DNA from 2 places in the Paenibacillus sp. MAHUQ-45 genome. Region 2 is predicted to be linked to the other one. Evidence: riboswitches for the same ligand, from Rfam matches in the RefSeq annotation. Region 2 holds a riboswitch; the other holds the start of a gene.

Region 1 (3,419 bases), on a different contig from region 2:
ATGGAGCAATAGCTTTCAAGATTTCGGCATGTGGCACTGGAGATGCACCTACAACCAGAGTTACAGGATCAGCTGCTGGTTCTGTAGTCGGCTCAGCAGCATTCGTAGGAGCATTGGTCGCTGCAGAATTCGCAGCGTTATTGGCAGAGTTGTTACTGCCGCAAGCAGCCAACACCAGAATCAGTGTCAGGCTAAAAAACGTTAGTAGTACTTTTTTCATTTGTAAATCCCCCTTAAAACAGTATGGTTTTTGTGTAAATAAGGTTATCTATATTAATGTTCCTTATTTCCTAGTAAAATACTTCACCAGCCGGTCGCCAGCCATCTGCAGCAGCTGCACCAGAATAACCATCAGCGCTACAGAGATAAGCATAACTTCCTTCTCATAACGATAGTACCCATAACGAATAGCCAAGTCACCCAGACCACCGCCGCCAACCATCCCTGACATAGCCGTGTAGGAGACCAGCGTGACAATCGTAATCGTTACCCCAGCTAACAAACCTGGACGAGCTTCTGGCAGTAATACCCGCATGACGATTTGTCCAGTTGAAGCCCCCATGCCCTGTGCAGCTTCGATCACTCCGCGATCTACCTCACGCAGCGCTGTCTCTACCAGCCGGGCAAAGAACGGTGCAGCCCCAATGACAAGTGCGGGGATCGTGCCCAGCACACCAATCGAAGTACCTACTATCGATTTACTAACGGGAATCAGTGCGACCATCAGAATGATGAACGGTACGGAGCGCAGAATGTTCACAATAAACGATAAGATTGCATAAATAGCTCTAACAAAGGACTGGTTGGATCTACCCCATAAATATAGCACAATTCCGAGCGGTAAACCAAGAATAATTGTGAATATTCCGGAAATTCCTAACATTTTCAGAGTAGATATGGCAGCATCCGTCATTTCCGACCAGTTAATTTTGCTAAAATCCAAGCTACCCATTACGCAATCACCTCCACATCAAGACCCTGAGCGTTCAGCTTTGCGATGGTCTCTGCAATCGTTCCAGCCTCACCTTCAAAACGAACGATCAGTTGCCCGTAAGGTACATCTTTGATCGTAGAGATGGTGCCTGAAAGAATGGCAAAGTCAACGCCTGTCTCCCGCGCAACCTGGGACAAGGTGGACTCGTACGTTTTTTGACCAAGGAAGGTGATCTTGACCGCTTGCGTTGAACCGTCATGGGCGGCGTCGATGGCGGCCCGTAGCGGCCCATCATGCTGCGCCTCACTGCGGATGAACTCGCGGGTGATCTCATGCTTGGGCTTCAGGAAGACCTTCGTCACTTCACCCTGCTCCACGATGCCGCCGCCATGGATGACAGCCACCCGGTCACAGATGTTCTGGATTACATGCATTTCGTGTGTGATCAGAACAATTGTCAGGTTGAACCGTCGGTTGATATCCAGCAGCAGACGGAGAATCGAATCTGTCGTCTGCGGGTCCAGCGCTGAAGTCGCCTCGTCGCAGAGAAGTACATCGGGGTCGCTAGCCAATGCCCGGGCGATACCAACACGCTGTTTTTGACCGCCGGAGAGCTGGGCCGGATATTTGTTCCGATGTTCCTCCAGCCCTACCAAGGCCAACAGTTCATTGACTTTTTGGTCAATGAGGTTCTTGGGTGTACGGGTAAGCCGTAGCGGAAAGGCGATGTTCTCATATACAGTAGCGGAGGACAGCAGATTGAAGTGCTGAAAAATCATTCCGATCTTGCGGCGCTTCTCCTGAAGCTCTCCTTCCGACAATTGTGTTAGCTCAACGCCATCTACCCAGACCTCGCCTTCGGTCGGACGCTCAAGCAGGTTAATGCAACGGATCAGCGTGCTTTTTCCTGCCCCGGAGTGGCCGATGACTCCGAAGATTTCCCCTTTTTTGATCGACAGATTTAGCCCCGAGAGTGCCGTGGCGGTCTTACTGCCTTTTCCATATACCTTGGTTAGACTCTTTAGCTCTATCAAGCTGCCGTCCTCCTTTAACGATAATATCAGTAAATTGTACAAAAAAAGCCTCCGACGATCGTTAGCAGATCGCAAGAGGCCCTGTGCGCTTATAGACAATGCCGTCTCATCTGCCAACGCCCGCATTCACGCAGCATTGTAGGAATTAGCACCATGGCATTTATGAATATGCGGTTCACGCATAAGCATAAATCGGTTGCCGGGCTTCATCGGGCCTATCCCTCCGCCACTCTCGATAAGATATGTGATATAGTGTTGTAGTTTGTCATAAAATGTCCGCCTAAGAAGGCATGATTTAGTATAGTTTAGTTCTGCATTCTTTGTCAAAGGAAAATTTTCCGCAGAATTCCATTTTTACATCATCAGGATTTCCCAGCATTCTTAGGCCAATGATCCATGCTGTATTTATATACAGCCTCTAATGATTTGCAGACCATTTCCAATCCCTGCTTCAAGTCCTCCAGGTGACTGTCGAGATCCTCCAGCTGTATTTTGTCATGAAGACCCTGATGACGCTGCCACAGATCATCCTGCATTTCAGCATTCATGTAATGAATTTCAGCGTTGCGGCGCTTGCGCAGGTTCTGCAGTGGCTCCCGATAAGAGTTCTTAATGTTCTCCAACTGATCGGCCAGTGCTGCATGCTCCTTGTGAGTAAGAAATTCCCGGAGTACCGTGAAATAAGAGAAGTGGGTTTTAATCCTGGATGTATTAAGGTCATAAAGACTGTTCAGTACCGTACCGAGCTTGTCCAGCAAAGAGAAGACACGAATAAAGCCATTTTTATAAAAATACACATATCGCGCATATTCGCCCTGCTCAGCCACCGACATATCGTCCATATACCCAGCCTTCACTGATTTCCGGTAAAAGGCAGCGGCAAACCAGCTCTGCTCCAGTTCATCCAAGGAGACAATCAGGCCACGAGTCCAAATCTCCAGCTTCCGGTGCTCATGATCACGGTCCTCATGCCTATTCATCTCCTTGCGCAGCAGCGAGGCGAATTCCGCCATATGTTCCATAGCCTCGGCGAGTACGCCGCTGTTCACACGGGGTGGTTCCCCCAGCAATATCCGCAGCATATGTTATCCTCCTTACCCTGCTTCGGATGGAGCAATTCCAAATAAGAGTGTTAAATTAAGATCCTGATCTTTCCGCAGTTACTACAACCATCGACGTAAAGTACCGTGTCTCCAAGTTATTGTCCCTCCCTGTAACCCACTCTATCCATCCTCTCAGCCTAAGAGTACATTCGATCAGGGAATACTCCTGCATGACATTCCTCCAGCAAGAGCTTGTTGCACCGATTTAACGCCTGTTTCCTTTGCTAAGCTGCCATACCCGTACGCTCATATAACACAGTACACCGAATAGTCCGGCAATGAGCAGAATGTGAGCAAGAGCAGCAAAGATGTAAAGCTTATCATTTCCTAGCGTATACACGACCGCCG
Region 2 (3,419 bases):
AAGGGAATTTTCTCCTAATGGAGAAATCGGAGTTTAAAGACTGGGTAGATAAACAAGTGGTAACTCGTAGCATAAAGAAACTTCAAGTACATCACACTGCATCCCCAAATTATACTACTAGAAAAATGATTAATGGTGTAGCTCAACAAGACCATTTTGTATGTCTTGAGGGAATGAGAACATCACATATAAAAGATAATGGATGGTCTGCTGCCGGTCAACATCTAACTATTTTTGAAGATGGTAAAATCGCATTAAGTCTAGACCGCGACTTAAATATTACACCAGCTGGAATTAAAGGCGCCAACACAGGTATGATCTGTATCGAGAGCATTGGCTATTTTGATAAAGGTGCAGACATTATGACTACTGCACAACGTGATGCAATTGTTCATGTTTATGCATGTCTGGCTGATAAGTTTAAAATTTCTATCAACACTGACAACATCGTGTATCATGCTTGGTTTACAGCCACAGGCGAACGGCTTAGCGACTACACTCCAGGAAAATCGAGTAAGACATGTCCTGGAACAGCATTTTTTGGTGACGGTAATACAATTGCGGCAGCTAATAAGGGTTTTATTCCTTCTATTAAAGCAGAACTAGTAAAGCTAAATATTAAATTAGAGCCAGTAGTCAATCCTCAACCTACACAATCAATAAAGGATGATAAAAAAGTGGATGCAATTAAAGCAATATCTACAAAAGATAATAGCATTGTGAATGGGCTACTTAAGGATGGTATTAGTTATGTTCCATCTAGTGTATTGAAAGAGAATGGATTTAAAGTGGCATGGGACAATGTAAATAAAAAATTGTATTATAGTCCACCAATTCAAATTCAAAATTGAATAAAAAAGGAAAATGAATATATTTTTAAAAATAGAATTGAATTCATAAAATAACCCCATTATAACTACAATATTGATTTATTGTATGTCATAATGGGGTTATTTTTTTATTTGTGGAGAGGGGATTCGCTACCTTCAAATTGATGTTAATTAAATTTAATTATGACAATGAAATTACAAGTGAGGGCAGCGGATAATGTGATTAGATCGTTGGGAAGCAGAACGGAATATTGATGGTAATAAAGAGGACATAGAGGTTAATAAAAGTAAAAATACATATGATTTTCAACCCATTCTGCAATTAGGCGAAACAAACATATATAAGCTGATATAGTCAGGCACGTTTAAATTATTTCTAGCTTAGATAAAAATTTAAGAATCGCTAAAGCCGAACTAATTTTTTATCTTGTCAAAATGAATAAATGATGTATAATACATAGCATATTACTTGATGATAATCCATTGAGAATATGCTTTTTTTATCTCTGATGGTGTCACAACTAAATTGGGGATGAAAAATTAAAACTGAATACGAATAATTGATCTTATAAGGTGATATTACAAGGTTTATTAACATTTAATGAGATCAATTAACAAGCAATTTCTTATCAAGAGCAGGTGGAGGGACTAGCCCGATGAAACCCGGCAACCGGCGTGAAAACGCACGGTGCTAATTCTTGCAGGAAACTTTGAAGCGGGCAGATGCCCGGTGAAGATTTCTGGCAGATGAGAGAGGCGCATATGTGAATAAATATGACCTTTCTCGTTCAGAGTGAGGTCTTTTTTGTTTACCCAATGTTAACAGCCGCCAAGCGGCATTCTATTATCAAGGAGTGAAGACGAGAAATGCCAATTAAGATTCCAGACAGTCTGCCGGCGAAAGAGATATTGTCGGGAGAAAATATTTTCATCATGGACGAGAGCGAGGCGTTTCATCAGGATATACGTCCCTTGCGCCTTGCCATTCTAAATTTAATGCCTACCAAAGAAACTACGGAAACTCAGTTGCTCCGTTTGATCGGTAACTCACCGCTTCAGGTGGACATTGTGCTGCTGCGTCCCCGTTCCCATACTTCGAAGAACACGTCGGCTGAGCATCTGAACAGCTTCTATACGACCTTCGATAAGATTAGCCACCGTCGATTTGACGGACTTATCGTGACTGGCGCTCCTGTGGAGCAGATGGATTTTGAAGATGTAACATACTGGGAAGAGCTGAAAGAGATTTTTGAATGGAGTAAAGATAATGTTACCTCCACTATGCATATCTGTTGGGCTGCACAAGCCGGTTTGTACCATCACTTCGGTGTGCGTAAGGAAGCATTGTCTGAGAAATGTTTTGGCGTATTCCCTCACACACTGAACCATAATAATGTAAAGCTGCTGCGCGGGTTCGATGAACTGTTCTATGTTCCGCACTCCCGGCACACGGATGTGTCCCGCGAAGATATCGAGCGTAATCCGGATCTGCAAATCCTGGCCGAATCAGAGGAAGCGGGCATCTATCTGGTGGCTACAAAGGATGGCCGACAAATCTTTGTCACCGGCCACTCTGAGTACGATCCGCTTTCCCTGAAGTGGGAGTATGATCGTGATGTCGCCAAGGGTATGGAAATGGCACTGCCGAAGAACTATTTTCCAAAAGATGATCCAAAGCGTACTCCGCCATCAACTTGGCGCGCCCATGCTAACTTATTGTTCTCTAATTGGCTCAATTACTATGTATACCAAGAAACACCCTATGATATTGGACCCATCATTTAAGTTATAGATGAGAATGCAGCAGTACACTTACTTAGGAGGTTATATGGAATGGACGACAAACTGAGGATTGAAAGCAGACTTGCCCAAATAGGATCGCAGGAGGACCCGGCCACTGGAGCGGTAAACTTCCCTATCTATAATGCAACGGCGTTTCGTCATCCGAAGCTGGGGCAAAGTACAGGCTTTGACTATAGCCGCACCAAAAGCCCGACCCGTTCTGTACTGGAAACGGCAGCAGCGCAATTGGAATCCGGAGATGCAGCATTTGCCTGTAGTTCCGGTATGGCCGCTTTGCAAACGATCTTCAGCCTTTTCCGACAAGGAGATCATCTGATCGTATCGCTGGATCTCTACGGCGGAACTTATCGCTTGTTGGAGCGGATCATGTCCAAATTTGGCGTGACGACTTCTTATGTGGATACCAATGATTTGGAGGCACTGGAAGCCGTTCGTCGTCCGGAGACCAAGGCGGTACTTATTGAGACACCAACCAATCCGTTGATGATGATTACAGATGTCGAGGCTGTCTGTACATGGGCCAAGTCGCATGAACTCCTTACTATTGTAGACAATACGCTGCTAACTCCGTTCTTCCAGCGTCCGCTGGAACTGGGAGCCGATATCATTATCCACAGTGCCACCAAATACTTGGGCGGTCATAACGACGTGCTGGCAGGTCTGATTGTGACTAAAGGTGCGGAACTGTCTGCTGAAATGGCGATTCTCCACAACTCCATCGGTTCAGTACTGGGACCAACCGATAGCTACCAGTTGATGAGAGGGATGAAGACGCTGGCACTGCGC

What was found. Region 2 has a riboswitch for S-adenosylmethionine ahead of metA (homoserine O-acetyltransferase MetA). Riboswitches for the same ligand answer to the same signal wherever they lie in the genome.
Region 1: linked by a shared signal. The riboswitch ahead of AC3Y23_RS14995 (methionine ABC transporter ATP-binding protein) and the one ahead of metA (homoserine O-acetyltransferase MetA) in region 2 are both predicted to bind S-adenosylmethionine.

Annotation. Positions count from the first base shown of each region.
Region 1 covers NZ_JBYUPV010000006.1:112,824-116,242, reverse strand. The annotation lists gene AC3Y23_RS15005 (MetQ/NlpA family ABC transporter substrate-binding protein) at 1-220, opposite strand, end outside; gene AC3Y23_RS15000 (methionine ABC transporter permease) at 284-952, opposite strand; gene AC3Y23_RS14995 (methionine ABC transporter ATP-binding protein) at 952-1,968, opposite strand; SAM riboswitch class I at 2,072-2,210, opposite strand; gene AC3Y23_RS14990 (Cthe_2314 family HEPN domain-containing protein) at 2,331-3,050, opposite strand; gene AC3Y23_RS14985 (COX15/CtaA family protein) at 3,277-3,419, opposite strand, start outside.
Region 2 covers NZ_JBYUPV010000010.1:183,462-186,880, reverse strand. The annotation lists gene AC3Y23_RS21245 (peptidoglycan recognition protein family protein) at 1-851, shown strand, start outside; SAM riboswitch class I at 1,454-1,584, shown strand; gene metA (homoserine O-acetyltransferase MetA) at 1,698-2,615, shown strand; gene AC3Y23_RS21235 (aminotransferase class I/II-fold pyridoxal phosphate-dependent enzyme) at 2,664-3,419, shown strand, end outside.